4 regions of the Oceanobacillus sp. FSL W8-0428 genome follow, and region 3 is predicted to be linked to each of the others. Evidence: riboswitches for the same ligand, from Rfam matches in the RefSeq annotation. Region 3 holds a riboswitch; each other region holds the start of a gene.
What was found. A riboswitch is a leader RNA that binds a small molecule or an ion and turns the genes downstream of it on or off. The one in region 3 is predicted to bind S-adenosylmethionine.
Positions count from the first base shown of each region.

Region 1 (7,598 bases), 2.0 Mb from region 3:
TATTTTTAATTAAAGATACTTGACTTTCTTAATTTATTATTTTACACTAAGTAACATAAAGTAAGTAACTATTTTTTAGGAGGCAATAATAATGGCAAAAATTAATTGGACAGTAGACAAAGCGCATAGTGAAGTAGGCTTTTCTGTAAAGCATATGATGATTTCAAAAGCAAAGGGAACTTTCGATAATTTTGATGCAAAAATCAATGCGGATGCAGAGGATTTAACAGATGCTGATATTGAAGTAACAATAGATGTAACAAGCATCAATACTCGTAATAATGATCGTGATAACCACCTTCGTTCTGCAGATTTCTTTGATGCAGAGAACTATCCAAACATTACTTTTACAGCAAAAGATATTAAAAAATCTGGTGATGACTATGAAGTTGCTGGAGATTTAACAATAAAAGGAACTACAAAACCTGCTGTTTTTAACGTAACATTCGAAGGTCAAAGTAAAGATCCAATGGGCGGCGGCATTGTTGCAGGATTCAGCGGCTCTACAAGTATTAATCGTAAAGAATTTGGCTTAACCTGGAATGCTTCCCTTGAAACTGGCGGAGTACTTGTTGGTGAGGAAGTAAAAATTAATTTTGAATTGGAATTGCAAAAAGCTGAATAATATTGAATAGCTTTCACTGATAAAAAGCAAGTCCCTGATTTTACTCACAACAGTAAAAATCAGGGACTTTTTGCTTGAAAAAGAGAAGCATCGTTACTTGTATAAATAGCGACCGTCATTGCTCCTTCATTAGCTCTCGCTTGAATAAGAACAGGTTGATTATATTTATTCCGAAATGCAAAGTCCGGTCCCCACCAGCTTACAGTAGCATCTCTTCCTTTGGGAACATATGGGACCTCCCTGCTGTGTGCGTAGCGTTCCGTTATTTCAATTCCTTGAAGATCTACTGCATTAAATAATGTCGATGATACCTGACAAATACCTCCGCCAATATCCTCACTAAATTCCCCTTTTACAATAACCGGGGCAGGAAGATAGCCTCTTTCTCTTGTTCTTTCCCCCACAACTTCATTAAAAGAAAAGTACTCACCGGGGAAAATGACTGTATTATTAATCGCATCTGCAGCAAGCTCAATATTACGTGTTCTTTCTATATTTCCTTTCCTGAATCTGGTTGTAAAGCGATTTAACTCGTGCTCTTTAATTTCTTTTAAAAGTTCTGCACTAACACGTGCCGGGATCTTTTGTTTCGGTACTTGCAACCGCCTGTTATCCATTCCGCTATAGTAAAATTCATTAATCAATGTATGAAATTGGTTTACTTCCAGCGCATACCCATGTTTTTCTTTTACAATTTCCCCATTTTTATTAATATAAGCGTTTTTCGGCTTTTTATAGACCTTTTCCTGCATATACTTTGTTAAGGACTGAATGTTATTCCAATTTAATAGTGCCTCATCCATTTCAAATATATAAGGTTTTAAATCAATAAGCCAAGAATCATTCTGTTCATCGTAAAGCTCCATGACAGAAGCATGCGATGTATGAGGAAATATAAGAAATAAAAATATCAATAGCAGTACAGAAATTCGCATCATGACACACCCCTTAAGTATTATTATGTTTGGGATGTTTTATTTCTATACAGTGAATAAATCTGGAATTATTGTTTCGTAAATGAAGAACACTATCTATACTAAAAACCATAAAAAAATTGCCAGGAATATATCCTGACAATTTTTCAAACTTATCTAAAGTCCCTGTTATCTTCTAAATACTCACTTGCAACACGGTAACCTACCAGTGCTGTCAAAGCAAGCAAAACATAGCAAAAGAAATTCTTCATATTTTTTACCTCCTGTGGAGTATTTTATCGAATACAACGATTAGGATGACTTCCTATTATTTAGAACGGACGGAATTTACCTTTTTTAAGTAACGTTTTTGCACCGCCAACTAAGAATAGAGAACGGTCATCAACAACTTTCTTCATTGCTGCCGCTGCTTTACCGCTTAGTTTTTTACCGTCAAGTACGTTTCCGATACCATCAGATAAACCAAGAGATGCAACTGTTCCTTTATTAGAGTAAACAAAATCAGTAACAACTTCATCGCGAATCAAGGCAACAATGTTGTCAGCAGCTTTTGCTCCTTCTTGAACAGCTAACTGACCTGTTGGAGGAAATGGTCTTCCAGATTCTGGATCCATTGTCCAAGAGCAATCTCCAAGAATAAAGATATTTTCTTCACCCTCCGGACGTAAATCCAGTCCAACATTTACTTTTCCTCTAAATAATTCAAATCCCGATTCAGCTAATACCGGGTTACCAGTTACTCCACCAGTCCATACTACTGTACCAGCTTTAATTAATTCATTGTCTTCACCAACCACAAATCCTTCTTCAGTACATTCTTTAATTGGGGTACCGATGCGGAATTCAACACCACGATTTTCTAAAGATTGTTTTCCGTAAGAAACCAAATCTTCATCAAACATAGGTAAAATAGATGGCGCAGCTTCTACATTAATGATTCTTGCTTTACTGCGGTCAATATCATATTTTTTACATAGCTCGGGTACTTTATCAGCGAGTTCCCCAACGAATTCAATACCTGTAAAACCACCACCGCCGACTACGATTGAAATTTGTTCATCGCGTTTTTCTTCGCTTGAAGAGTATTGAGCAAACTGATATTCGATATGTTCAGCGATCAAACGGCTGGAATCTATGTCAGTAATCGCATATGCATGCTCTTCCATTCCTGGAATGCCAAATGTATTAGAAACAAACCCTAAAGCAAATACAAGATAATCATAAGCTACTTCGCTGTTTTCAAGAACAACACGTTTATCTTCGCGTTTCACTTCTGTTACTGTATCGTAAATTAGACGGACACGCTTAGGGTTAACAACATCTGTAAGCATAAAACGTGCCTGATTCGGGTTAATAGTACCCGCTGCAACCTCATGTAACCATGTACTTTCATAGTGATAATTATGTTTGTTAATTAAAACAATTTCAGCTTCTTCAGGAGACAGCTGTTGAGTTAAACGTCTTGTGGCAACTAATCCGGCATAGCCTGCACCAAGCACAACTACTTTTGGTTTACTCATAATTCATCTTCCTTCCTTTCTATCTTCCATAAATCAAATTTAATGTAATAACGAACTATCCATATAAATAGTTACTGCAATTAATATAATATCAAATTTTGTTGAAATAGGCTAATATTCATTGTAATTTCTTTAAAAAATCTCTTTTTGTCTTTTTTTGTTTTCGATTATATTCAGATTTAAAAAAAACATAGTATATAATTATTTACTCAGAGTAAACCGTTGCTACGCTCTTGTTGTCATCATCTTTAGATTCATCATTATCCGGTTCCTGATCAGAAGTATCTTCTGTATCTTCATTTACTTCTTCATTGTCCTCTTCATCTAAATCTTCTTCATCTTTTCCCGGCTCAGGTTCTTTACCTCCTGTGCCTTCTTCTTTGTCGCTATCTTTGTCTGGATTGTCCTCTGTATTTTCTGGTGGATTATTATTTTCTTTTACAGTATCTTCTGTATCTTCGGATTTAGAGCCACTAGAATCAGAAGGCTTTTTATTTTCATCAGAGTGTATCTTGCTGCCAGATGCTGATGAGCTTTGATAACGATCTGCTTCTGTTTTTTCCTTTGAATTATTCGCTTCACCACCGGCAGTGTTTCTTTCATTGGAATAATTATTACTTTGCTCTTTCTCTTCAGTTTGTGCTTGATTGCTTTCACCTTTTGTTATTTGGGAAGAAGGTTCTTCCTCAGAAGTTGAATAAGTTTCACTTTTCACTTCTGTTTCTTGTACTGCATAAGCTTCGTCCTGAATTTCTGTTTCTTGAGCCGTGTTTGTATCTTCCTGTACCTCTACTTCATCATCTTGAGAATTATGATGATTATTTAAATCGACAGTCTGATAAATTTGCTGATTATTTGATAACAATTTATTCTCCCATGAAGTTGTAAAAAGCTCTACACTTTCGCCAGTTTGTCCATTTGCAGCTTCTCCGACCCGGGTATTCAGCTCCATCTGGTATTGTGTGGAGCGATTTTCATTATAAATCCCGATACCGACGATAATGATACATCCTGTTAACATACAAATGTTAACCAATAATAGCTTTTTTTTACGCATATATCTTCTTCCTTTTTTAATATATTTTCATACTGTTGCTTTTTCACCCTTTTTATTTCAGACCTTCATAATCTTTTTAATTGAGTGTCTAATTTGCAATACATTATTCAAATAAATACTAACACTACTATTGTAATCTTCATCTCATACCTTTTCAAATACTTTTCGCGTTTTTTTGAATTCTTATTTCCTGCTCTTCATTATTCTATAGAGTAAAAGCTTGGTATGACTGAAGTCTGCTTTTGAATATTCTCCAAAATAAAACTTGATTTTTTTTCCTGGCTCTTGTACAGTAAACGTAATTATAAATGAATAAAATTTTAATTCTTATCCAGAGAGACGGAGGGACTGGCCCGATGATGTCTCAGCAACCAGCTTGTCATAGCAAGGTGCTAATTCCAGAAGGGTCTATCCCTTTAAAGATAAGAAGCGTATGATACGGATGTTATACCCTTCTTATTCCTAAAATAAGAAGGTTTTTTTATTTCTAAGGAGGCTGAATGAAAGATGAAAAAATTAGAAACTGCGTTAGTACAGCTAGGTAACAAAACAGATGAACGTACAGGAGCAATAAATCCGCCTATTTATATGTCAACAGCATATCAGCATCAAGGCATCGGTCATTCTACCGGTTATGATTATTCCCGTACCAAAAATCCAACAAGGTCCGTATTAGAGGATGGATTTGCAAAACTGGAAGAAGGGGATGCTTCTTTTGCCTGCAGTTCAGGGATGGCTGCTATTCAATTAATCCTCTCCTCCCTTTTTCGTCATGGCGATCATCTTATTGCAACAAAAGATATTTATGGTGGTACTTATCGAATTTTTGATCATTTTGAAAAAGCATATAATATTTCTGTAACCTATGATGAATGTCAAGATATCTCGAAAACAGAACGATGTATTAACGAAAATACGAAAGCGATATTTTTAGAGACGCCAACAAATCCTTTACTGCAAGAAGTAGATATTGAAAAATACTCAAAACTGGCAAAAAAACATAATTTGCTGCTAATTGTCGATAATACATTTTTGACCCCTTATCTGCAGCAGCCTATTACACTGGGTGCAGATATTGTTGTTCATAGCGCAACAAAATATATCGGCGGTCATAACGATGTACTGGCAGGTATTGTGGTTACAAAAAGTCCAGCTCTGTCTGAAAAAATATTTGAAATGCATAACGCTTCCGGCGCAACATTATCTGCATCAGACTGCTGGCTTCTTGTCAGAGGGTTAAAAACACTTGCACTTCGCATGCAGCGTCATGAGGAAAATGCACAGAAAGTTGCGGATTACTTGCAAAAGCATCCGGCAATCCGCCGGGTTTATTATCCTAATAAAGGCGGTATGCTTTCTTTTTGTTTAGCAGATGCCGATCAGGTAAGGTCCTTTTTAGCTAATCTAAACTTAATTGTATTTGCCGAAAGTCTGGGCGGTGTAGAAAGCTTTATTACCTATCCCACTACACAAACACACGCTGATATGCCGGAAGAAGAAAGAAACAGCCGGGGAATTGGTAATGATCTTCTTCGTTTCTCGGTGGGAATTGAAGATGCCGGGGATTTGATAGCAGATATTGAACAAGCATTGCAGGATGACGAAAAAAAATAAAAACAAAACTTTACTCAAAAAAGTCCCGGCTCTTCTCCCAGGAAATCGAGCTGACGATTTAATTACCCACAATGGCAAAGAGTGTTACATTGTGATAAAAAAGTTACAAAAATGAGGCAACCTCAATATGAGGCTGCCCCGTATTTTTCTTTATAAAGTAAACCTATTCTCTTTCATACTCTATTCAAAGCTTTAAAACTTACGCAATTCCATAGTATATTCTGATATTTAAGGTTTATTTAAGGTTTATTTAACCTTTTATCAATCCTAAATCTACCTTCCATTGTAACCATTGAAGCTGCCGTGTTTTCCTAGGTAAAAATTGACGAATATCCTCCTCGTGATAACCGACCTGGAATCTCTTTTCATCAACCAGAATCGGACTTTTCAGCAGTCTCGGATACTTATGGATTAATTTTAGTAAGGTTTGTAAAGGAAGCTCCTCTACATTCAAATTTAGTTCTTTGTAAATTTTAGAACGGGTTGAAAGAATCTCATCCGTACCTTCTACAGTCATTTGTAAAATATTTTTCAATTCTTCAATAGTCAACGGTTGGTGTAAAATATTACGTTCTTTATATGCAATCCCATGTTTGCGAAACCATTGTCTCGCTTTTCTTGTAGATGAGCAAGATACTCCGTAAATATGCACTGTCATATCCATTCTCCTTATTATTTGACATATCCATTACAAGAATCAAAATGATAATGTTTGAAATGACAACTTTTTTTAGCTTTTTTCATTTCATTAATCTATCTTAGCTACAACTTTAGCATGGAAATGTGGTAAAACTATGGTAAGGCCATGAAAAAAACATAAAATGAAGCTTAATTTATATAAAGTATACAATTTTTCAAGCCGGTTATTTGCCTAAACCCCTGATTTATCAATACCTTTACCTTAAGACCAATTTTCTATTACAGCCAACAATGCTATTAATTCATCCTCCAGCTCTTTCCCTTTATCCTCATCTAACAAATGATTAAATAATACGGAAAAAATAAGCCGCTCTCCATTCACGTTTGTTAAGTAGCCGGAAAGTGTGCTGGTCCCTTCAATCGTTCCTGTTTTCGCCCGAACTTCTAATCCTTTCATCCGCTTCCGTAATGTACCGCCGACCATTTTATCTTCTTCTCCCGCTATCGGTAAACTCTTTAAAAATTCAGGGAACCAGTTTTCCTCCTGTATTTCAAAAAGTAAATGTGTTAATTCTTCAGCGGGAATAAAGTTAGCAGCTGAAATTCCAGAACCATCCTTTAATTGGATAGTATCCAGATTTATACGGTACGGAGCTAAATTTTCTTTAACTGCCGCTATGCCGGATTCCCATGAACCGTCATCATACATAATACGCCCTAATTCTTTTGTAAGCATCTCACCTATCCCATTATTGCTCAGCTTCATAAATGGAATTAAAATACTGGATAATGGCAATGACTGCTGCCGGTAAATACATTTTGCATCTGTTTTTTTCTTTCCTCTTTTTATTTCACCTTCCAGAACAATCCCTGTGCTTTTAAAAATATGCCGGATTGTTTTTGCAATATAATTTTCAACATCTTTGATCGCCATATATACTTCTTGCTTTCCCTCTTTGATTCCTATTTTTCCCGATATAAAAAAATGATTTTCATCATTAAGCCGTTTTACAATAAGTTCTTCTTCATCAGCCTCCTCTACGGTTATCGCTTCATTTGTTATTGAAATTCCTTCTGTATGAGGAGAAACTTCTACATTAGGAGGGTGATTGTTTTTCTCCGGTTCTATTGTGAGCTTAATGGCATTCGTATCATAATCTGAATCTGGAGCAATCGTTAATGCAGATACTTCTGATCCATATGCATAT
Region 1 is NZ_JBBORB010000001.1:3,578,460-3,586,057, reverse strand. It holds gene MKY30_RS17090 (YceI family protein) at 92-625, shown strand; gene MKY30_RS17085 (VanW family protein) at 685-1,563, opposite strand; gene MKY30_RS17080 (NAD(P)/FAD-dependent oxidoreductase) at 1,872-3,080, opposite strand; gene MKY30_RS17075 (hypothetical protein) at 3,286-4,137, opposite strand; SAM riboswitch class I at 4,462-4,566, shown strand; gene MKY30_RS17070 (methionine biosynthesis PLP-dependent protein) at 4,645-5,751, shown strand; gene spx (transcriptional regulator Spx) at 6,002-6,409, opposite strand; gene dacB (D-alanyl-D-alanine carboxypeptidase/D-alanyl-D-alanine endopeptidase) at 6,653-7,598, opposite strand, start outside.
Region 1: it holds a riboswitch for S-adenosylmethionine, as region 3 does, so the genes downstream of both, MKY30_RS17070 (methionine biosynthesis PLP-dependent protein) here and MKY30_RS07345 (SDR family NAD(P)-dependent oxidoreductase) in region 3, are expected to answer to the same signal.

Region 2 (7,598 bases), 3.1 Mb from region 3:
AAAATGGTGTAAATATAAATGATTACCCTTTCCATAAACAGCTGAAAATCATCTGTTTTTCAGACTTCTTTCCAGAAAATATTTCCTCTGATATACTTTAATCATTATAAATTAGTTGGAGGAATACAGATGATTGAATCTTATAAAGGAATCTCTCCATCTATTGATCCTGCTGCATTCATTGCAAAAAATGCTGTGATTAATGGTGATGTAACAATTGAAGAAGAAGCAAGTATTTGGTTTCATACTGTTATCCGGGGAGATGTCGCCCCTACAAAAATTGGTAAACGGACAAATATACAGGATCTTTCTATGCTGCATCAAAGTCCAAATATGCCGTTAATACTTGAACATGATGTAACAGTAGGTCATCAGGTGACCTTGCATTCAGCAACTATACGCCATCATGCACTTATCGGTATGGGTTCCATTATTTTGGATGGTGCAGAAATTGGAGAGCATGCATTTGTCGGTGCCGGGAGTCTGGTGCCTCCAGGGAAGAAAATACCTCCTAGAACCTTAGCAATGGGCAGGCCTGCTAAGGTAGTCCGTGAATTAACGGATAAGGATTATGAAGAAATGGAACGTATCCGCAAATCCTACGTGGAAAAAGGACAGTATTATTTAAGAGAAACATCAATGGGGATGGATAAATAGCATCACTACCATCTTGATTGCATGTAAAAAATGTCAGGCATCCTCAGATACCTGACATTTTTTTATTTAGCAGTTAAAGCTTTTAATTCTTCCACTTTATCTGTTTTTTCCCACGGGAATGTAATATCTGTGCGGCCAAAATGACCATAAGCAGCGGTATTTTTAAAGATTGGTCTTCTCAAATCCAGCATACGGATAATACCTGCCGGACGCAGATCGAATAGCTCGCGCACTGCTTCCACTAATTTTTCTTCACTGACGAGCCCTGTGCCAAATGTATTAATCGAAATAGAGACCGGCTGTGCTACACCAATAGCATAGGCTAATTGAACTTCACAGGAATCAGCCAGACCTGCAGCAACGATATTTTTAGCAACATAGCGTGCAGCATAAGCAGCAGAACGGTCCACTTTCGTTGCATCTTTCCCGCTAAAGGCTCCACCGCCATGTCTTGCATAGCCTCCATATGTGTCAACAATGATTTTTCTTCCTGTTAAGCCGACATCCCCTTGTGGTCCGCCTAATACAAAACGGCCAGTCGGATTAATGAAGTATTTTGTCTTATCATCCAGTAATTCACTTGGTACAACAGCTTCTACAACATGTTTAATAATATCCGCTTCTATTTGTTCATTTGTTATATCTGGATGATGCTGTGTAGAAACAACAATAGTATCTACACGTAACGGCTGATCATTTTCATCATACTCCACCGTTACCTGAGTCTTTCCATCAGGACGCAGGTAATCCACAATTTTCTCTTTACGGACATCTGCTAATCTTCTGGATAAACGATGAGCCAAAGAGATTGGCAGAGGCATAAGCTCTTCTGTTTCATTGCAGGCAAACCCAAACATCAAGCCCTGGTCTCCAGCTCCTATTGCTTCAATTTCCTCTTCAATTTCCTGTCCCCGCCTTGCTTCTAACGCTATATCCACACCTCCAGCAATATCAGGAGACTGCTCATCAATAGCAGTTAACACTGCACAAGTTTCAGAATCAAAACCATATTTTGCTCGGGTGTATCCAATATTCTTTACTGTTTCACGTACAATTGCAGGAATATCTACATACGTACTTGTAGAAATCTCTCCGGCAACTAAAACAATTCCAGTTGTAACAGTTGTTTCACACGCTACTCTCGCATTTGGATCCTTCGAAAGAATCTCATCCAGAATAGCATCAGAAATTTGGTCAGACATCTTATCCGGATGCCCTTCAGTAACTGACTCAGAAGTAAATAAACGACGATTTGCAGCCATAAGGCTAACTCCCCTTTTCCTTGTATGTTACGGAACTCTGTTTCAATGTAAATCTATCATTCCACCCAATGTGGTTTCATTTTTTATGCAAACTTTTAATATATTTAAAAAGTCTCCTAAAAACAAAAAAACCTCTCCTTCAAAATACATGAGGAAAGGGAAACATATTGGCCTTTCGCTCTTATTGTTCAAGGAATGATCCTTGCATCAGGTTAGCACCTTTCACATTATGTGAGGTTGCTGGGCTTCATCGGGTCTGTCCCTCCACCATCTCTGAATAAGAGTATCCGTTCAATAATTAGATTAACGAAACAAGCCTCTCCTGTCAACCCAATTACCCTATGTAGCATAAAAAATATTTTTTCATAAAGTAGTATGGACTATTATATTTAATGTGTTATACTAATAAACATATTTTAAGGATAAAATGAATTCTACACCATTAAAAGGAGTGAATAATTGTCTTATGAAAATATTGCGGAGAAGTATTCTGGAGGAGTTCACTTCAACAAATATTTACAGCAACTATTCTGTAGGCCAACTTATTGAAAAAATTATCAATCGTGATGAAGCGAAATTGACAGCTACTGGTGCTATCCGTGCTACCACTGGAAAATATACAGGACGTTCTCCAGAAGATAAATTTATTGTAAAAGATGCCTTATCAGCAGATAAAGTAGACTGGGGAAATGTCAATCAGCCAATTGATGAGGATACCTTCAATCAGCTGCTTGACAAAGTGATTGCATATTTAGATAACAAAGAAGAAATTTTTCATCTCCAGGCCTATGCCGGTGCAGATGAAAAGTATAAACTGCCTATTCAAGTTATTAATGAATATGCTTGGCACAATTTATTTGCAAGACAATTATTTATTCCTATTGAAAAAGAGATGGAGCAATTGCACGAAGCTGATTTTACAGTAATCTCTGCTCCCGGTTTCAAAGCCAATCCTGAAGCAGACGGTACAAATTCAGAAGCATTTGTTTTAATTTCTTTTGAACAGCGCATTGTACTTATTGGAGGAACAGAATATGCAGGAGAGATAAAAAAATCAATCTTCTCTGTAGTTAATTTCCTTCTGCCTGAGCAAGATGTCCTGTCCATGCATTGCTCCTCCAATGTAGGAGAAGAAGGCGATGTAGCTTTATTTTTCGGATTATCCGGAACTGGAAAAACTACACTCTCAGCAGATGTTGACAGACGATTAATCGGAGATGACGAACATGGCTGGAGTGAAGATGGCGTATTCAATATTGAAGGTGGCTGCTATGCAAAATGCATTAATTTATCGGCAGAAAAAGAGCCGCAAATTTTTGATGCTATCCGCTATGGATCTGTTTTAGAAAATGTAGTATTAGATGAAGATACGCGGGTCCCTGACTATGATGATACTTCTTTAACCGAAAACACACGTGCTGCTTATCCATTAGAAAATATTGATAATAGCCTAGAGCCTAGTGTCGCTGGACACCCAAATACCATTATATTCTTGACAGCGGATGCATCAGGAACCTTACCGCCAATCAGTAAACTGACAAAAGAACAGGCAATGTATCATTTCCTGAGTGGATACACCAGTAAGCTGGCTGGAACAGAACGTGGTGTGACAAAGCCTGTTGCAACATTCTCAGCATGCTTTGGTTCTCCATTTTTACCGTTAAATCCGTCAGTATATGCAGAAATGCTTGGAGAAAAAATTGATAAATTTAATGCCAATGTATTTCTTATTAACACAGGCTGGACTGGTGGTGCTTACGGGGTTGGAAACAGAATGAAGCTCTCCTATACCCGGGCAATGGTCCATTCAGCTTTAATTGGTGAACTGAATAACGTGGAAACAACAATAGATGAAATTTTTGGATTAGCCATTCCAAAATCGATTCCAGGTGTTCCAGATGAAGTTCTTGTTCCTAAAAATGCTTGGGAGGATAAAGAAAGCTATGAAACAGAAGCAAAGGTACTGGCTGGCAAATTCCATATGAATTTCGAGAAATTCACAGAAGTAAGTGAAAACATAAGAAAAGCTGGACCACTTTATAAATTAGTATAATCATCTCCTCTATAAAAGGGTAAACTCATTATCTTGAGTTTACCCTTTTTCACTTTTCCTCTCCCTGTAATTATCCGCAGCCTATTTATCCTAATTTATAGGCGTTCACACAATCATCCCGCCAATCATATATTTATAGAAGATGTTCAAGATCAGTTTTTGAGAAAGGAAGATGAAAGTGAGAAAACTTTCCTGTTTCATTTTATTAATAAGCTCTCTTCTTCTAATTAGTGCTTGTAATCAAAATAAAGTGACTAAAATAGACCTTGCGGAAGTAACTCGTTCTATTTTTTATGCACCGCAATATGTCGCTTTAGAAAAAGGCTTTTTTGAAGAAGAGAGGCTGGAGGTGGATTTACAAACAACTTGGGGTGGAGATACAACGATGACAGCACTTTTGTCTGACAGTGCTGATATTGCTCTTGTTGGTTCCGAAACATCTATCTATGTCTATGCTCAGGATTCCAGAGACTATGCTGTGAACTTCGCCCAGTTAACCCAAACGGACGGCACATTTTTAGTAGCCAAAGAAGCAGATGAAGACTTTAATTGGGAGGATTTACGGGACAGCAATTTTCTCGGACAGCGTGTTGGCGGGATGCCGCAAATGGTTGGAGAATATGTCTTGAAGCAGCATGATATTAATCCCCATGAAGATTTAGATTTAGTTCAAAATATTGACTTCGCTAATATTCCAGGTGCTTTTGCCAGTGGTGATTATGAATACGTTCAATTATTTGAACCTACAGCAAGTATTTTTGAAGCAAATGGTCAAGGACACATTATTGCTTCCTTCGGCGAAGAATCTGGTCAGGTCCCATATACCGTCTTCATGGCAAAGGAAAGCTTTTTAGATGAAGAGGAGGAAACTGTTAAAGCATTCACCAGGGCAATTTATAAGGCTCAACAATGGGTGCAGGAGACAGACTCATTAGAAATTGCCAAGGTAGTAGAGCCTTATTTTGAGGATACAGATGTAGAAATGCTCGCAAATGCAATCGAGCGTTATAAACAGCAAGGCTCCTATGCTACATCTCCACTGCTTGAAGAAGCTGCCTGGGAAAATCTGAAAAGCATTATGGATGAGGCCGGTGAACTCCCTGGAGATGCTCCATATGAAGATCTTGTTAACACTGATTATGCTGAGCAAATTATTGAAGAATAAAGGAGGGTAAAGATGTCTTATCTAACATTAGATGGAGTATCTCATTATTACTTCTCCAAAAAGCAGTACACAGAATCATTGCACAATATTTCTTTCTCTGTTAAGAAGAATGAATTTGTTGCTTTACTCGGCCCAAGCGGCTGTGGAAAATCAACATTGCTTTCGATGATTTCTGGAATGCTCCAGCCTGCTGAAGGTGAGATTTTAATAAATAATGAAAAAATAGAGATTAGCGATTTAGAAATTGGCTATATGCTGCAGCAGGATTATTTATTTCCATGGAAAACCATTATAGATAATGTACTCTTAGGACCCCAGATTAGAAAAAGACAGACAAGTGACTTAAAACAAAGAGCAATAGCTCTCCTGGAGGAAGTTGGACTCGAAAATGTGGCTGATAAATATCCAAGTGAATTGTCCGGCGGGATGCGGCAGCGGGCTGCTTTAATAAGAACGCTTATCACGGAGCCGGAAATTCTATTGCTGGATGAACCTTTTTCTGCACTCGATTTTCAGACAAAATTAAAACTGGAAGTATTGGTATCCGATTTACTTAAAGCTTATCAAAAAACGGCTATACTGGTAACACATGATATTGGAGAAGCAATTTCTATGAGCGACCGGATTATTTTAATGTCCTCGAACCCTGGTGCTATTGCTAAAATATACGATGTACCTGTTGAATTAAGGGATGAATCTCCTTTTCTCGCAAGGAAACATCCTAAATATGGACGGCTGTTTGACAAAATCTGGGCTGACCTAGACCAGCAGAAGCATACGGTAAAACCGATAGAGGAGAATGCTTATGAACGGTCCTAAGTTATTTGCAGCTTATCAGCAAAAGTTAAAAAAAGAAGCAAAAATTGTACTGACCTGGCAGCTCTCCATTCTGATTCTTTTTTTCGCCTTTTGGGAAGTAGCCAGCAGATTGTATTGGATTGATCCGCTTTTATTCAGCTCTCCCAGTCGTGTATTCAGCTCTATATGGAGCAGACTTATACAAGGTTCTTTACTAGGCCATATTCAGATTACACTGCTCGAAACCATACTCGGCTTTTTAATAGGTACTATTGCCGGAATCATCATAGCTTCCATGCTTTGGAGTTTTCATCGTTTTTCAAAAGTCATGGATCCTTATCTGGTTGTCTTTAATGCTATGCCAAAGGTTGCACTTGGACCAATACTTATTGTAGCTCTCGGTCCTGGCTATTTATCAATTATTGCGATGGGGTTTATTATTTCTGTTATTGTCACAACCCTTGTCGTGTTTGCAGCTTTCAATGAGGTTGATCAAAATTATTTAAAAGTATTAAGGAGCTTTGATGCAACAAAATGGCAATGCTTTAAAGAAGCTGTCTTTCCCGCTTCCTTACCCGCCATTATCTCCACATTAAAAGTAAACGTCGGGCTTTCCTGGGTAGGGGTTATTGTCGGAGAATATCTAGTTTCCAAACAAGGTTTAGGATATTTAATTATTTACGGTTTTCAGGTGTTTGATTTTACACTCGTTATGTCGAGCCTGGTCATTATCGCTATCCTTGCTGCAATTATGTACAAAACTGTAGAGAAAATTGAGCAATTACTGATAAGAAAATAATCTTCTAAAGTAAAAAGCAGACAGCTAAGTGCTGTCTGCTTTTTACACATATGTTTTTTTAATCCGGAGCATGCAGGATTCTAACACTGCATCCTTCATAATAAAACTATAATTTGATTTTCTTTTTACATTCGCCGGTACCTCTCTAAGTAATACCGGCCCGTTTGTTTCATAATAGGTGGGCTGCGGCGTAAGTTCATCTATTTCCGCAAAGTAGACGTTCTTAATCACTGTTTCGTATCGCCCGTCCACCTTATACTGACCAATGTAGTGGAGCTTTTTTACTGTCGCTCCTGTTTCCTCCATTACTTCCCGGATAGCTGCTTGTCCGGCTGTTTCCCCAGGTTCTACCTTTCCACCAGGAAACTCTATTCCTCTTTCCTTATGATCTGTTAACAGCCATTTATCTTTATATCGGCAGATGATCCATACATGCTTTGGATTTTTTGAAAATGGATGATCTAAAAAAGATAATTGTACCTTATTATTGTAATAATCTTTAAAAACGTTCACTTCTTCCACTACTTTCCCACGGTGGTGTCATCACTTATAGCTTATATCTTGGATTTTCCAGCCGTTTTGAAGTGTCATCTCCACTACAAGAGTGTAACTTCCTACCATGTCATTTTCATTTTCCTGTACCAGTCGTACGGAATGATTAGATGTATTAATCATATCATATTCATTTTCTTCTTGAAACCATGGCATTGTTTCTGTCGGAAATACATAAACGCCATCTGCTTCTACCCGAAAATAATAATCGACAAACTGCTCAGCTAATTCTGTTGTTAGATATGCTTCAAAGGCCTCCGTCAGTTCCTGTTCTGTCGCATAGTCCTTCAATTTATAAGAATCATCTGCATC
Region 2 is NZ_JBBORB010000001.1:4,738,207-4,745,804, forward strand. It holds gene MKY30_RS22795 (gamma carbonic anhydrase) at 130-657, shown strand; gene metK (methionine adenosyltransferase) at 720-1,919, opposite strand; SAM riboswitch class I at 2,098-2,203, opposite strand; gene pckA (phosphoenolpyruvate carboxykinase (ATP)) at 2,386-3,972, shown strand; gene MKY30_RS22810 (ABC transporter substrate-binding protein) at 4,145-5,137, shown strand; gene MKY30_RS22815 (ATP-binding cassette domain-containing protein) at 5,150-5,956, shown strand; gene MKY30_RS22820 (ABC transporter permease) at 5,943-6,734, shown strand; gene ytkD (RNA deprotection pyrophosphohydrolase) at 6,777-7,247, opposite strand; gene MKY30_RS22830 (hypothetical protein) at 7,278-7,598, opposite strand, start outside.
Region 2: it holds a riboswitch for S-adenosylmethionine, as region 3 does, so the genes downstream of both, metK (methionine adenosyltransferase) here and MKY30_RS07345 (SDR family NAD(P)-dependent oxidoreductase) in region 3, are expected to answer to the same signal.

Region 3 (7,598 bases):
GAGAAACGGCTTGGATAAGTCCCGTTCCGGTAAAAGAACCATTGAGCAATCCAATAATACCGGCTAGAATAGTTCCTCCGAATAGAACAATGAGTACATTGATTCCGATAAGCGCACAAACTAATACAGCAATATAAGGCAAAACTTGAATAAATTCATAAGGATATTCACCAGCTAATTCAACGGAGCTCCCACGAGTGATAAACCAAAGAATAATAGATGTAACTATTGCTCCCGGTAAAATAATAAAAAAGTTTGTCTTAAATTTATCACTCATTTTTGTATGCTGTGTCCGTACGGCAGCGATGGTTGTATCTGAAATCATAGATAAATTGTCTCCGAACATTGCTCCACTGATTACTGTCCCCATTGCTAGTGCCAGTGGAATGCCGGTTTGCTCAGCAATACCTATGCCGATAGGGGTAAGTGCAGCAACAGTTCCCATAGAAGTCCCCATGGAAAGAGAGATAAAACAACCGACAATAAACAGGCCGACCATCAAATAATTACTTGGAATGAACGACAGCCCCATATTAACTGTTGATTCAACGGCACCCATTTCTGAAGCGGTCTGGGCAAATGCCCCAGCCAAAATAAAAATAACTACCATTAACATGATATTTGGATGTCCTGCACCTTTGGTGAATATCTCCAGCTTTGCAGTAAGTTTTTCTTTTCGATTCATTGCTAGTGCCGCAGCTGATGCAATAATGATAGCAACATTAATTGGCATGTTGGAAAAGTCGCCTGTGATTAATCCAGTGCCAATAAATAAAAGTACAAAAATAAGTAATGGTAAAAGCGCCAATAAGCTTCCTTTATTTTCTTGATTAGCCATTGAAATCCTCCTGATTTTTTATCTGTTTAAGATAATGGAATATAAAAAACGATTAGTTCATGGTCATACCGCCGGTAACATTTACTCCTTGCCCTGTCATATAATCCGAATAAGTGGACGCCAAAAAGATAACAACATTTGCAATATCCTGCGGAACCCCTGTTCTTCCTAAAGGGACCTGAGAATTATCCTCGAGTTCAATTGCCTCCGCATTAACTTTTCGAAGCTCACCGCCAATCGTTCTTTCTGTCCTCTTCATATCTGTTTCAACGATACCTGGGCAGACGGCGTTCACATTGATTTTATCCTTAGCCAGCTCTAGAGCAGCAACCTTGGTCATACCAAGAACAGCATGCTTTGAAGCGACATAGCTCCCCATAAGCCGGTATCCGTTTTTGCCGGCCTGTGAAGAAATATTGATAATTTTTCCGCCTTCTCCCTGCTGTTTAAGGGCATTAGCCGCCGCCTGCATACAGAGGTAGACTCCTTTTGCATTAACATCCATTGTTTTATCCCAATCATTTTCCTTTATATCAACAAAATAATCCATTGTAGAAATTCCAGCATTATTTACTAAGATATCTAATCTGCCAAAATGATCTATCACATGCTTGACCATATTGTCTATCTGATCACTTTTTGATACATCGGTGGCAATATATAAAACATTAGCTGCTGCATTTGCAGGCGCATCTATTTTGTCAGCTACAGCAACCTTTGCCCCGCAATCCAGAAGTGCCTCTACAATTGCCTTGCCAATTCCGTTAGCTCCACCAGTTACAATCGCAACCTTACCTGTTAAATCCATTGTGTACATCACGAACATTCCTTCCCTTCATTGCTGGAATAAAAAGCAAAATAAAAACCCCTTCTTAAATCAAAAGAAGAGGTAAAAATGAAATAAATTATTTTTCTCTTCCTATCTCTAAGCTTTGATGCTACTGGAATTGGCACAGTACTAATATAGTCCGCTGCCGAGGCTTCGAAGGGCCAGTCCCTCCACCTCTCTAGATAAGAAATTATATACTTATAGAATATGAATTTTGTAATTAATAGTAATAAGATACAAGAAATAAATTTGAAAGTCAATATTTGTTGTGGAATTACCTTTCCAATTTTGTTCTTTTCGAATACCCTGTTTAACTGTAGTTTAGAAGCAAATAGACCTTAAGGCTTAGACAAAGATATTTCTCAGGCTCATTACGGGGAAGTGCCAAAACCGATAAGATAAAGATACGATAACGAAAGGGGAAAAACAAAATGAAAAAATTCATGTTGTTTGTCGGAGGACTGATCGCGGTGCTTGTCCTTCTAGCAAATTTAGGTCCAATGGTATTACTGGCATTAAGCGTATGGCTACTATATATATGCTTTAAAAAATTTATGAGCACAGATTCAACTGCTGCAAAAGTAGGTTGGGCGATACTCGGATTAGTTGTAGTGAGCATTACATTCTCTAATATTTATGCTGTTTTAGGTGTTGCAGCGGCATATGCGCTTTACCTTATCTATAAAAATTGGAACACACCGGAAAGCTCTGTTGTCCACGAAATAAAAGAAGATGAAGACCCATTTACGAATTTTGAAAAACAGTGGGCGGAGTTAAACAAATAAAAATCATAAAAGGAGAGATTGATTATGTCAACAAATATTTTCACTCGAATGAAGGATACGATTTCAGCAGATTTACACACAATGATGGATAGAAAGGAGCAAAAGAATCCAATTGCTGCGCTTAATCATTATTTACGCCAAAGTGAACAGGAAAAAGAAAAAGTAAGAAAGCTGATTGACCGCCAATATAAATTAAAAGAAGAGTTTGCACGTGAGTATATGAAAGCACAGGAACTTGCGGATAAACGCTTAAATCAAGCACAAATCGCAGATCGTGCTCAGGAAGAGGAAATGCATGAATTTGCTCTAAAAGAGCATGAAGAATATCAAAACCGTGCAGATCGTATGAAAGCATCCAGAGAAGTAGCTATTACCGAGCTTGAAAACCTGGAGCAGAAATACGAAGAGATGAAGCACCGCTTAAAGGATATGCACCTGCGCCGTATGGAACTGATGGGACGTGAAAATATCGCAAAAGCGAATCATCAAATTAATCGGGTAGTGGAAGAGTCACCAGAAAAACCATTCTCTAAGTTTGCAGAAATGGAGCAGTATATTGAAAACCTGGAGTACAAAGTAAACAGCTCATACTATCGAAGCACGTTTGACAACAAAATTGCAGCAATTGAGAAGAATTTAGATGAAAAGGAAACAAACTAGAGCGCATAGACAGAAGCGAAAAAATTAAAAAGTGTTCTTAGCAGCTCAAACAGCACTCCCCTCATTGCCAATTGGTAATGAGGGGAGTGCCTATTTTGAAAACCAAAATAATTGCAGTATAAAAATTAATTAATAAAATTAGTATGGCGTACTTTCCAATCTTCCAGTTTAATAAACACCCAGAATCCATAGATACCTAATGTGATAATCGTTAAAAGCCACCATTTGATCCAGTTGCCGAAAAGGCCAACAGCTGAACCTGAAAAATGCATCCGTTTGCCATCAATAACTGTATGATTTATTCTCCAACCATAAATCATTGTAATTGACCACGGATAACAAATTCCTAGTGTAAAGACCGTCACTAATGTCCCAAGAATAACCCAGCCAATGAATTGAAGTAATCCACCATCAAAGAAGCTGGTTCTTCCTTTAAATGTTTCTACTCTCTCATTCTCCACCATTAACTCCCTGCTCTCTATGTAAATGATGCTGTATATTCTACCAGAAAATAGAAGGGATTATCGATACTTAATTGTATTGTAGTAGATTTTCTGTGGGAGTATTTGTAAAATAAAGACAATTCAAATGAAGGGAGTGTGCCATTGTTTACAACGCCCATCATTTTAGAAGAAAAAACAGACTACATGAAGCATGATCGGCTGACGAAAAAGCTCATACAAGAGTTTTTTGAGGAGTTCATCGAAGGCTTTTCCCCCGAACTTTACCCCTATATTGATTTCTCCAAGGTGACATTCCTTGAACAGGAAGTATACTTGGACTACATCAATGGCCGCAGGAAGGAAATAGATATTCTCGCTGAAGTAAAGCTGAATCACCAGGACAAAATCCTCCATATTCACACCGAAGCACAGTCAATTCATGAAGATGATTTCCCCGAAAGAATGTATCTCTATTTTTCTTACCTCTACGCCAAACACCGCAAACCGATTCAACCCATCGCCGTTTTGAGTTATACTAGAGAAAAAGAAGAACCGACTCAATTCCAAATTAATACACCTACACAAAACGTACTTCAATTTAATTTTTTACAATTACATTTAACCAAGAAAAAGTGGAAGGAATATATTCAATCAGACAACCCGGCGGTGGCAGCGTTACTCAGTCAAATGGGCTATGAAGAGCATGAACGTGCTTAGGTAAAGCTAGAATTTCTGCGCATGATTACCCGAATGAAAATAGATCCAGCCAAAACAACATTTTTATATGGATTTTTTGAGACTTATTTGAAGCTAAATAAAGAGGAGGAAGCGCAAATGATGGAGAAAATCGAAAACTTGCCGGAAGAGGAAAAAGAAATGGTACTTCATCTTCCTAATTCATATTTTGAGAAGGGGTTGGAAGAAGGAAAACAAGAAGGAAAGCGGGAAGGGATAGCAGAAGGCAGGAAAGAAGGTATACAAAAACGGAATCAGGAAGTAGCGTTGAAAATGATTGCAAGAGGAATGCCGATCAATGAGATAGCAGAAATCACAGAGCTGAGCAAAGAGGAAATTAAAAATCTTGCTGATAAATAGACGGGTATAGCTGAGCTAAAAAGTGAGCGACTCTAATAAGGAGTAATGCTTGCTTTTTCTTTTCTTATCTAAAAAAGTTAAACCGGCTAATTTCTTCAAAAGCTTTTATCAGATCGTCATAAGAGTGTTTAAAGTCACTATCCACCCATTTCATCAGAATATTCCACATTCCGCCCGCATTAAAAGCTAAAGCAAACTCCATATACGCTTCATTCATGGAGTAGGAAAATTTGTCTTTAGTCAGTCTGTGGATAGATGGTAAATGCTTATTAAAAGCCTTTAATAGCAAGCTGTCTAAATCATTTTTTCTAGTCAGCCGAATAAAGTCTATATGCTCTATCCAAAATGCGACAAAAATTTTGGATACTTTCCCCATGTCCATATTTTCTCCGGCTTCCAGTCTTCGCAGGTACTCCTGAGCCAAGGAATCAAGGTATTGTTCCAGTAAAGCTTGTTTGGAATCGAAATGACGATAAAAGGTACTTCGATCTAAATTTGCTTTTTCAGCAATTTCCTTAATAGAGATTTTATGATATGGCTTTTCTTCCAAAAGAGACAAAAGCGCCTCTATCAGCCATTTCTGGGATCTGATGGCAGAGGGGTTGTTACTTGTATGCGTCATCTTGGCTCACTCCTCTTTGTAAATCCAACAAATAAAGGCGGTTTGTAGGACTTATCGAGATTGTATTGCTAATTCGCTAATGCTAGTATACGATAACCTTAAAAATGCAACAAATGTTGCACTTATTTCAGGAAAAAAGAAGAAGGTTTTCATGGAGACAGGCAGATTTTACAAATATCTAAAAAAGGAGAAAGGGTATGGCAAAACTGATCAGTAAAGGTATTGTAAAAGCAGCGGGAATGATGAAAATGGATAACCGAATCAACTATTTTAAAGTGGACCCGGCAGCATTGGAAACGATTATGGATGCTGAGAAATATGTACGGAAAACCTCCATTGACAGGAAGCTGAAGGAGCTTATTAAAATCAGGGTTTCACAAATTAATGGATGCTCTTATTGCTTGAATATGCATACGAGGGCAGCCAAAAAGTTAAAAGTCTCTGATGAAAAGATAGATATTTTGAAGAATTGGAGAGAAGCAGAGACCTTTACAAAAGAGGAAAAGGCGGCATTGGCATTGGCCGAAAATATGACACTGGTTTCGGAAAACGGTGTCAGTGATGAACTATATGGACAGGTGAGAGAACATTTCAGTGAAAAAGAATATGTGGAACTGGTAATGGTTATTATTCAAATTAATACGTGGAACAGGTTGTCCATTGCGATGGGGAATCATGCTGAGGTATAAGGAAATGAATACAGCATGTAGTACAAGAGGCTAAATGATGAAGAATCTCAGTTCCACTTACTTGATATTTCAATTTATCAGCTGTTTCGTATAAAATGAAATGTAAAAAGGGAGGAAGACAAATGCATTTTCAGTTTGACCACCTTGTTCATTTTGTTGATAGTCCGGAAGAAGCCAGAGAGGCGTTGAAGGAGCTTGGCCTCCATGCTGTTGATGGCGGAAAGCATGATAATGGCGGAACATACAACGCGCTCAGTTATTTTGATTTAAGCTATATCGAGCTGATTGGAGTGTTTGATAAGCATTTAGCTGATCAGCCTGCTGAAAAATACAGCCTGGGGTATACCTTTCAAAAAGATAATTATGCATCAGGTTTATCACGAATTGCATTAAGGTCCCGCAATCTTGAGAAGGAAGCTGAACGATTGAAATCACTTGGTCTGGAGGTAATTGGTCCTGTTCCTCTTGGCAGAAAAAGACCCGACGGCAGTATGATAAGCTGGAAGCTGCTATTTGCCGGGGATCCGGAGGAAGAGCTGGCCTGGCCATTCTTTATTGAATGGGAAGAAGCAGACGAAGAACGCAGGCAAGGCTTAAAAGAGCAAGGAACGATTTTCGTTCATAAAAGGGGAGCTCTTTCGCTGGCATCTGTCGGAATTGCTGTGAAAGAGGCGAAATCTATAATAGAAAAATGGTCAGCTTATTTAAATTTGGAGCAGGGAGAATCCTTTATCGATGAAGCTTTATGTGCAACAGGATACCGTTTGAAGCTGAAAGGCGGAGATATTATATTTTATGAACCCAATGGAGTGGGAATGGTTGCTGATACATTGAAGCGGAGAGGAGAGAAACCTTTTCTTGTCAATTTTTCAGGAGGAAGCACTCAAGAACAATTTGAAGTAAAGAATGCTTTGTACCGATTTATTTAAATTGCTGCTCAGCTGGCTTAATCTAATATACAGATTAATGTGTTTAACGAAGTATAACCTCTCATATTCTGGGGTTATTTTTTTTGGAACGGAGAGTGTGAGGATTTGATTTCTAATTTAATTATATAAACAAAAAATTTTTTGATTAGTCTTAAATCAGGTACGGTTTACTGTCTTTTGGCTATTGAAAAGGTTCTGTTACATAATATTTTAGCATTTTCTTATCTGAAATATGGTACAGTAATATAAATGGTATTTCTAAGAAAAATTAATGTTTACAATTCCTAGAGGTAAAGTTATAATTGAGTCGTTATTCATTATATAAACAGATTTTATAGTTTCTAAATTATACATATATAGAAAGGATGTACTCTAATTTTTCAGGATTTTAACTGGATTTGAAAAATCTGTTTCCATTTTTTTATGAGTCAAAATGAAACAGAGACAGCGAAGAATAGATGTGGGATGGGGAAGCTTGTTGAAAAGAATAAGATACATATAAGGGGGCACGATCAGTGAAAAAGAATCAATGGTACAATAACCAGATATTTCCTTGGTTATTGCCGATTGTTATTGTGATTTTATGGCAGGTGCTTGGCCAGCTAAATCTAATTAAATCCACTATGCTGCCGACGCCATTTGAGGTGGTTGAAGCAGGAATCCGCTTATTTCAAACAGGAGAACTGCAGGAGAATGTGTACATTAGTA
Region 3 is NZ_JBBORB010000001.1:1,617,140-1,624,737, forward strand. It holds gene MKY30_RS07340 (Na+/H+ antiporter NhaC family protein) at 1-838, opposite strand, end outside; gene MKY30_RS07345 (SDR family NAD(P)-dependent oxidoreductase) at 891-1,655, opposite strand; SAM riboswitch class I at 1,755-1,856, opposite strand; gene MKY30_RS07350 (lmo0954 family membrane protein) at 2,099-2,452, shown strand; gene MKY30_RS07355 (PspA/IM30 family protein) at 2,477-3,112, shown strand; gene MKY30_RS07360 (DUF898 family protein) at 3,238-3,576, opposite strand; gene MKY30_RS07365 (hypothetical protein) at 3,718-4,272, shown strand; gene MKY30_RS07370 (helix-turn-helix domain-containing protein) at 4,390-4,650, shown strand; gene MKY30_RS07375 (TetR family transcriptional regulator) at 4,715-5,272, opposite strand; gene MKY30_RS07380 (carboxymuconolactone decarboxylase family protein) at 5,521-5,961, shown strand; gene MKY30_RS07385 (VOC family protein) at 6,084-6,890, shown strand; gene MKY30_RS07390 (ABC transporter permease subunit) at 7,406-7,598, shown strand, end outside.

Region 4 (7,598 bases), 580 kb from region 3:
CATGAAAAGGGGATAACGCCGTCCCAAGGTTATGCCCGAGTTCAAAGCGGGCCTTCGCAATAAACGGACTTGCGCTGGGCAGTTCAACATACGATTGATTATTTAAAGCTCTGTTTGGAGTTGTAAATTCAGGGAAGTTTCCATTACCCCAATCAAAGCTTCCGGCATCAATTATAATTCCGCCAATCGCTGTTCCGTTTCCGCCAATAAATTTCGTGACAGAATGAATGACAATATCTGCTCCGTAATCGATTGGCTTTTGTAAGTATGGCGTAGTGAAAGTGGCATCAACAACTAGTGGAATGCCATGGTCATGAGCAGCCTTGCTAAGTGCTTTTATATCAGCAATCTGTAAGCCCGGATTACCGATTGACTCTGTAAAAACAGCTTTTGTCTTTTCATTTATTGCACCTCTTACTTCCTCAATATCTGTGCCATCTACAAAACGAGCCTTTACTCCAAAGCGTGAAAATGTTTCTGAGAAAAGATTATATGTTCCACCGTATAATGCATTTGTTGTTACAATCTCCTCCCCTGCTTTGGCAAGTGTTAATAAAGCTATTGTGATGGCGGATTGTCCGGAAGAAACAGCAAAGGCATCAACCCCGCCTTCTAAACCGGCTAATCTTTTTTCTAAAACACGATTGGTTGGATTCGCGTTACGAGAATAGATATATCCTTCTTTCTGCATCTGAAAAAGAGAAGCAGCATGATCCGGACTTTCAAACTCATAAGATGTTGTCTGGTAAATCGGCACTGCCCTTGCATGCGTTAATGAATCTGATTCCTGGCCTCCATGCTGTGCAACTGTATTAAAATTCGGTGTATCTTGCTCTTCAAAACTCATTGCTCTTCTCCTTTCTGTTTACACATCCTATAATTCATAATTTTTAAAAATATTTTTATAGTAAGATTTTCATCTGTTTTTTACTAATTGATTTTGTAAAATACTCTACCTGCTTCGTTAATCGCTCCAGCGCATTTGTGTGTACAATAGGATTAGCAGTATTTCTTTTATCAATCTGACTATCAACAAAATACACACCTTTTAAATTCATTCCCTTTAAAGAAGCCAGCAACGGTTTTAATGTATATTCCATCGCCAGTAAGTGAGAGGAGCTCCCTCCTGTCATTAATGGCAAGACCGTCTTATCCTCCAATACATCCTGCGGCAATAAGTCTACTAAAGCCTTTAAAATCCCGGAATAAGAAGATTTATAAACAGGTGTTCCAACGATAACTCCTTTTGCTTCTTTGATAAGAGAAGTTATTCTTTGAATAACAAGACTGTTAAATTCCCCATTAAATAATACGTCCTGGGGTACATCTCTGACAGATATATGTGTTACTGAAAAACCCTTTTCCTCAAGTGTGGATCCGATATACCTTAAAACTGCATTTGAACGTGATACTTCAGAGGGACTTCCTGATAGTACGACAATCTCACTCATCTATTTCATCCTTTCCATTCATTTTTGTATATTCGTATTTAGTATAATTTTAGAAACCTGAACTTCATGGTACTTTTACAGGAACACCCTTAAACAGTTTTATAAAAATAAAAAGGCATCTTTCATCCGATAACATATATTATCGAAATGGAAGATGCCTTTAGTTGTCTAATGGGCATACATAATATTAATTTTTTAAGAATGATTTTTCACTAAGGAAAAACGCTTCTTCTCGGTCGTATCTATTTGCGTAATTTTTCCGTCATGCACGGTAATAACTACTGAACCATATTCCAGTTCTTTCAATGCTTTTAAAATATGGTTCAATTTTACATCATCAATCTTTCCCAAGCCAGCTCCCCCCTATTTAAGAAATGTCATGAAAAATAAATAAATTCATTAAACTTCTGTTTTCCACATTGCGAAATCTCTCAAATCATGAGCTCAAACACACATGCCTTTGGTAGCCCAATCAGCAATTAAAAAAACAAAAATCCCACCTCTAAATAAGAAAAGGGTTGAAACAATATGGTTCACTTACTCTTCTTATCTATCAAGCTAAACACTTGCAGGAATTGGCACAGTACTTGCGTAAGTCTGTTGCCGAGGCTTCTTCGGGCCAGTCCCTCCGCCTCTCTAGATAAGATATTATTCCGAGTGGTTTAATTGTGTTTATTAGTTTACATACTATTTTTGGGAATGTCAATCCTTATTTTTAAACTTTTGAAATTTTTAATGTTATGGCTGCCTGCAGTGCAGCTAAGGAAGTGCACCAATATCTTCCCCACTTTATAGATAGAAAAGTCCTTGCTTAAAGATTAATTTAATTTCCCCTGCATTAAAATAGGCCAATGCTAAGATATTATTCTAAGCATTGACCTATAGTAGACCAGTCTTTCATTATTATTTAATAGATTTAAAATAACTTTTCCAAAAGAGCCTCACCGTAACTTCTTTACTGTCATTTTCCATTAAGTAAAAGCCAAAAGTGCTTTCTAGCTTTTCTCCTTTTTCTCTGCTGCAATCATTAAAAACATCGGCCGGCGCAATTCATGCTTCATTTCAGGTATCTTCTTAAGCATCTCCTCAGAAGGCACGGATTCTTCCACTCGCAAGATCTCAAATCCAGCCTGCGATAAACCATTCATAAATGTAGACACAGTACGATGATACTTTGTCACCGTTTCATTTAAAAAGGACGCTTCCCGTTTCCCTTCTATCTGGTAATTATCCACCGGCCAATGTAAAGGCTCCTTACCCGTTTTATCATAAATCCAGTCCTGTTCTTTTCTTGCGGTAAAAATAGGATGCTCTACAGAAAAGACAAAGCTTCCACCCGGCTTTAAAATCGCATATACCTTTTCACAAACACTATCAAATGATTCGATATAATGAAGCGCGAGTGAACTGATAACAATATCCATAGATTCTTCAGGGAAATCCACATCCTCGATAGCCTGATGCAGATACGTAATACCGGGATCATTGGTCAGTTCTTTTGCATGTGTGAGCATTCGTTCAGATATATCAGTTCCTATTACAGATTCTGCTCCCTGTTCTCTGGCATAGCGGCTGTGCCAGCCAAATCCGCAGCCTAAATCTAAAACATTTTTCCCTTTGAAGTCTGGCAGCATTTCTTTTAATATATGCCACTCTCCGGCTGCTTCCAGCCCTTTCTTAGACCGGTCCATTTCTGAGTATGCTTGAAAAAAATGATTATCATCGTATTTATTTTGTTTCATTGCTTTACTTCCTCTCCAACATATAGTGCTACTCTAAATTCATGTTCAAATAGACCCTTTAAAACATAAAAAAGCATATCTATTGAAAACATGCTTGTTATTGGCAAAACTATGTAGTTCCTGACAGCAACCTTATTCAAATTTAAAATATGATAAGGTATACCGTCAGAATTAATATCTTGAAAAAATCCTTTTGAAGATAATTTAAATCGAATCACTGAAGATGATTATATAGAGGATAAAGAGCAGCTATCACAAATTATAAAATTTTTTCATACCTGCAATGGTCATGATTGGTTCCTTTATAATCATAGCCAAAACCCCTATAAATTTGATTAAGTTTTTTATTGCTTTCCACACAGTCTAAACGAATCCGGCGCATTCCCTGCGTTTTTGTATAAGCTTCCATCCATTCGACAATCGGTTTTCCGAGCCCCCGTCCAATATGATCATGATCTACTGACAGGCGATGCATATAAAATGCATCCTCACTGGATTGCCCCCAAATATTCTTATCCCAAGGAGTCTGCATTTCGTTTAATGTAAATGTAGCAATAATATTGTCTCCTTCTTTCACAACAAAGGTAGACCCGTCTTCAATAGACTGTCTTACTTCTGGATCTTCCTCGTCCTGATCAAGGAACTCCCACTGTTTTAAACGGCTTTTCTTTAACCATGTGGTGACACCCTTTAACAGCCGGAGTATGGACTTCATATCTTCTTTTTGCGCAACATACACATCCAAGTCTTGGTTAATTGATCCAACTTTTTCTGACATAAATCTACCTCCTTATATCCTTTGCTATATATTCGACATAAAATTAAGAAATTCCTTCTTTTCATATAAAAATTTAATATTTCTATTCTAATTTTTTTGTTTATTTCTCATTAATCTGCTGACTATTCCTTGACTTTATTACGAAATTCAATTTGTTTAACGATACAAAACTTTACAATCTTTGACCTTGCTCCTTCTCTCATATTGATAAACTGTAAAGCAGTTTTGTAAAATTGATTATGCTGTTTCATAACGTTAACAATTTTCCCTTTAAATTCTACTTTATTCTGTTCAGTATCTGTCTTCAAGTATAATACACCTTTCACCGCGTCTCCTTCTTCCAATATTTTAGAATCGGAAAGAAAAGCTGCTCCGCCCCCGCTGATATCATGGGTAGTAACATTCAGCTTATCGCCTTCTTCATCTGAACCTTCAGCAGAAGGTAATATCAAAGTCATTTCTACAGCTGCCTTCACTCGGAAAAATTGCCTTCTTTGTACTACTTTTATTGAATCCCTCGATGGTTTCGTCATTATTATTTTCCCATTATCGTGACGATTTATTCTTGAGCCAAAACTGCACAGTCCTTTTTCATCATCATGAAAATAAACGGTAACATCCATGTCATTTTCAATAAGCATGGGTACATTCTGTTTATTTGCAGGTCTTTGAATCAGCAATTCAGTTTCATGCCGTATAAGCTGAGTAAAATAAATTTTTTTATCTGATGTTAAAATCTCCAGCATCTGACCATCCCAAAATTCCGTATAAATTTGTTCATTCATAAGAATTAGCCCCTTTTCTTCATATGCTTAACTGTCCATCCATTCATTTTATGTAATTTATCCGAGAAAAATTTCAAGTCATAAAAAAAACCAATTTCTGTATTTTTTATAGAACCTGTAAAAAAATAAATTTCTCAAAATAAATAAAAAGTTAATTTATACTACGATCCATGTTTCAAATTAGGTCTTTAGACAGGACCACTTTTTCCTAATTATAACGTTTTTTTAGAATTTTTGTAATGATAATTCTAATTTTTATTATTAATTTAGATATAAAATATCAGCTGTTTAATTGGATTTGTTGTCATGGCTATCGTAACGTATATACTAAAGATAAAAGAATTGATAAAAAGATTGGTAGTGATAATTATGAAGAAAAAAGTACTGTTTAGAGCTGATGATTTAGGGTATTCGGAAGCAGTAAATTACGGTATTGAAAAATCTGTCAAGGATGGCTTAATTTCCAGTGTCGGTGTCATGGTGAATATGCCTGCCACACAGCATGGAGTAGCTTTAATCCAGGCGGAGCCTGTTGCTTTCGGCCAGCATACAAATATCTGCGCCGGCAGACCTTTGGCTGATCCGGAAAAAATTCCGTCTTTAGTATCGGAAAATGGTTATTTTAGATCCTCTAAAGAATATCGTACTGCCAAAGAAGATTTTGTTGTATTCGAAGAAGCACTGATTGAAATTGAAGCACAATATGATAAGTTCATCGAATTATTCGGCAAGAAACCGGATTATTTTGAAGGTCATGCTATTGCAAGCGATAACTTTTTTAAAGCATTAGAGCATTTTGCGGAGGTACATGGATTAACTTATTCTGGGTTACCGGCAGGATCCAACCCAAATGATCTTACTAGTAATGATTCCTTTATTATGGTAAATGATACGAAGGTATATCTGATGATGGAAAGTATGCAGGCAGATTATAACCCTTATCATTCTTTGCAAAAAATGCTGGATAACCTGCATGAAGATGGCGTGGACATGCTCATTTTTCATCCTGGTTATTTAGATGATTATATTTTAAATCATTCTTCACTGTTGATTCCCCGGACACAGGAGGCTGCTATGCTGACGGATATTCGTGTCAAGGAACAATTAAACGAAAAGCATATTGATTTAATTTCTTATAAAGAGCTGTAATTAGAACGAAAAAAGCTTCTCCAGCCAAGTCGTGGGGAAGCTTTTGTCTATGAAAATCCAACCTTATTAATTTACTACAATATATGTTACTTTAACCGGTCCGTGGACACCAACAATCAGATTCATTTCAATATCAGCACTATTACTCGGTCCTGTAACAAAACAAATACTGGAAGGAGGAATAGTACCATTTTCATTGTCCTTGTGAATCTTACTTGCTGCCTGCGTCATTCTAGGCACAATGGTTTCTTTAGGAATAATAGCAATATAACATTTCGGCATCAGACTGATGGATCTGCCATTATCCTTATTTGTCATTAATGCAACAGTTCCTGATTCTGCAAGGGTAATATCGCTAAAAGAAATTCCTACATCTGTTCTTTCCGCAATAACCTGGTTTTCCTTACCAAGTCTCGCATCCCACAAATGGATATCCATTTCTTTTGAGAGTTCTTCATAAGTCTTGTCCAACCCGTATTCCTGATTACGCTTATCATTCGATGCAATAATAGAAGTTGCCTCGTATCCTTCCAAAACCTTTACCAAAGCCGCCTGCAAATCACTTTTATCTGTACGTACAAAATCTGTATGAATGACTTTACAATGCTCTTTTAACACTTCGATAAGCTGTTCTGTAGAATAATCTTTAAAAACCTCACGCTGTGGCTGAACACTATATTCCGGTCTTATCACAGCTTCTCTTTTTTGCGGACGGCCAAGGTTTGCAGCCAAATTACTTAAAAAGGAGTCACGATTTTGAATAGCCATTATGCTTCTCCTCCTTTTTGACGTTTATTCCACCACCTACGGAAGGATTGCTTGGCAGGTGCAGGGAAGTCACGGACATCTGTCCATCCTTTTAATGGACCAGGACCGTTTTCAACATACTCGTCCTTTGTCCATGGCTTTAATGCTGTTCTCGCTACTTTTGTGCTTAATTTATATGCAGCCGGATTCGATGCCCATTGTGCAAAGCCCTTCATCATGATTTTTTCTGAAACAGGTGATTTCTTTTCTTCTTCTACAATAATTTCGCGATGACGGATTAAATGCTCGTGTAATGGGATTTTTACCGGACAGGCTTCTATACAGGCTGCACATAAGGAGGAAGCATATGGCATTTCTTTATGATCCTCATAGCCATCCAGCAGCGGTGTCAATACAGCTCCAATCGGCCCTGGGTAGATAGAGTTATAAGCATGTCCGCCGATATGGCGGTAAACTGGGCAGACATTAATACAAGCAGCACAACGAATACAATGCAGTGCGGATTGAAATTCTGTTCCCAAAATTTTAGAGCGCCCATTATCAACAATAACCAGGTGATAATCGTCCGGCCCATCTATTTCTTCCTCTATGCGGGTTCCTGTGATTGTTGTAATATAGCTGGTCAGCTTTTGCCCGACTGCTGCTCTCGTCAATAAACTGACTAATACTTCCATATCCTCCCAGGTTGGAACAAGGCGCTCCATTCCCATTACACTGATTTGTGTATCCGGAAGGGAAGTAATCATCTCTGCATTTCCTTCATTCGTTACTAACGTTACAGAACCAGATTCAGCAATCGCAAAGTTACAACCAGTGATACCTACATCTGCCGATAAGAAATCCTGTCTCAGCTGTTCTCTTGCAAATGAAGCTAATTCTTCCGGTGTATCTGACTTAGCATAGCCTTTTTTATCTCGAAAGGTAT
Region 4 is NZ_JBBORB010000001.1:2,193,346-2,200,943, reverse strand. It holds gene MKY30_RS10260 (O-acetylhomoserine aminocarboxypropyltransferase/cysteine synthase family protein) at 1-847, opposite strand, end outside; gene ssuE (NADPH-dependent FMN reductase) at 903-1,451, opposite strand; gene MKY30_RS10250 (YezD family protein) at 1,647-1,793, opposite strand; SAM riboswitch class I at 1,995-2,098, opposite strand; gene MKY30_RS10245 (class I SAM-dependent methyltransferase) at 2,447-3,193, opposite strand; gene MKY30_RS10240 (GNAT family N-acetyltransferase) at 3,453-3,971, opposite strand; gene MKY30_RS10235 (flagellar brake protein) at 4,094-4,756, opposite strand; gene MKY30_RS10230 (ChbG/HpnK family deacetylase) at 5,063-5,905, shown strand; gene MKY30_RS10225 (LUD domain-containing protein) at 5,972-6,673, opposite strand; partial or broken gene MKY30_RS10220 (LutB/LldF family L-lactate oxidation iron-sulfur protein) at 6,673-7,598, opposite strand, start outside.
Region 4: it holds a riboswitch for S-adenosylmethionine, as region 3 does, so the genes downstream of both, MKY30_RS10250 (YezD family protein) here and MKY30_RS07345 (SDR family NAD(P)-dependent oxidoreductase) in region 3, are expected to answer to the same signal.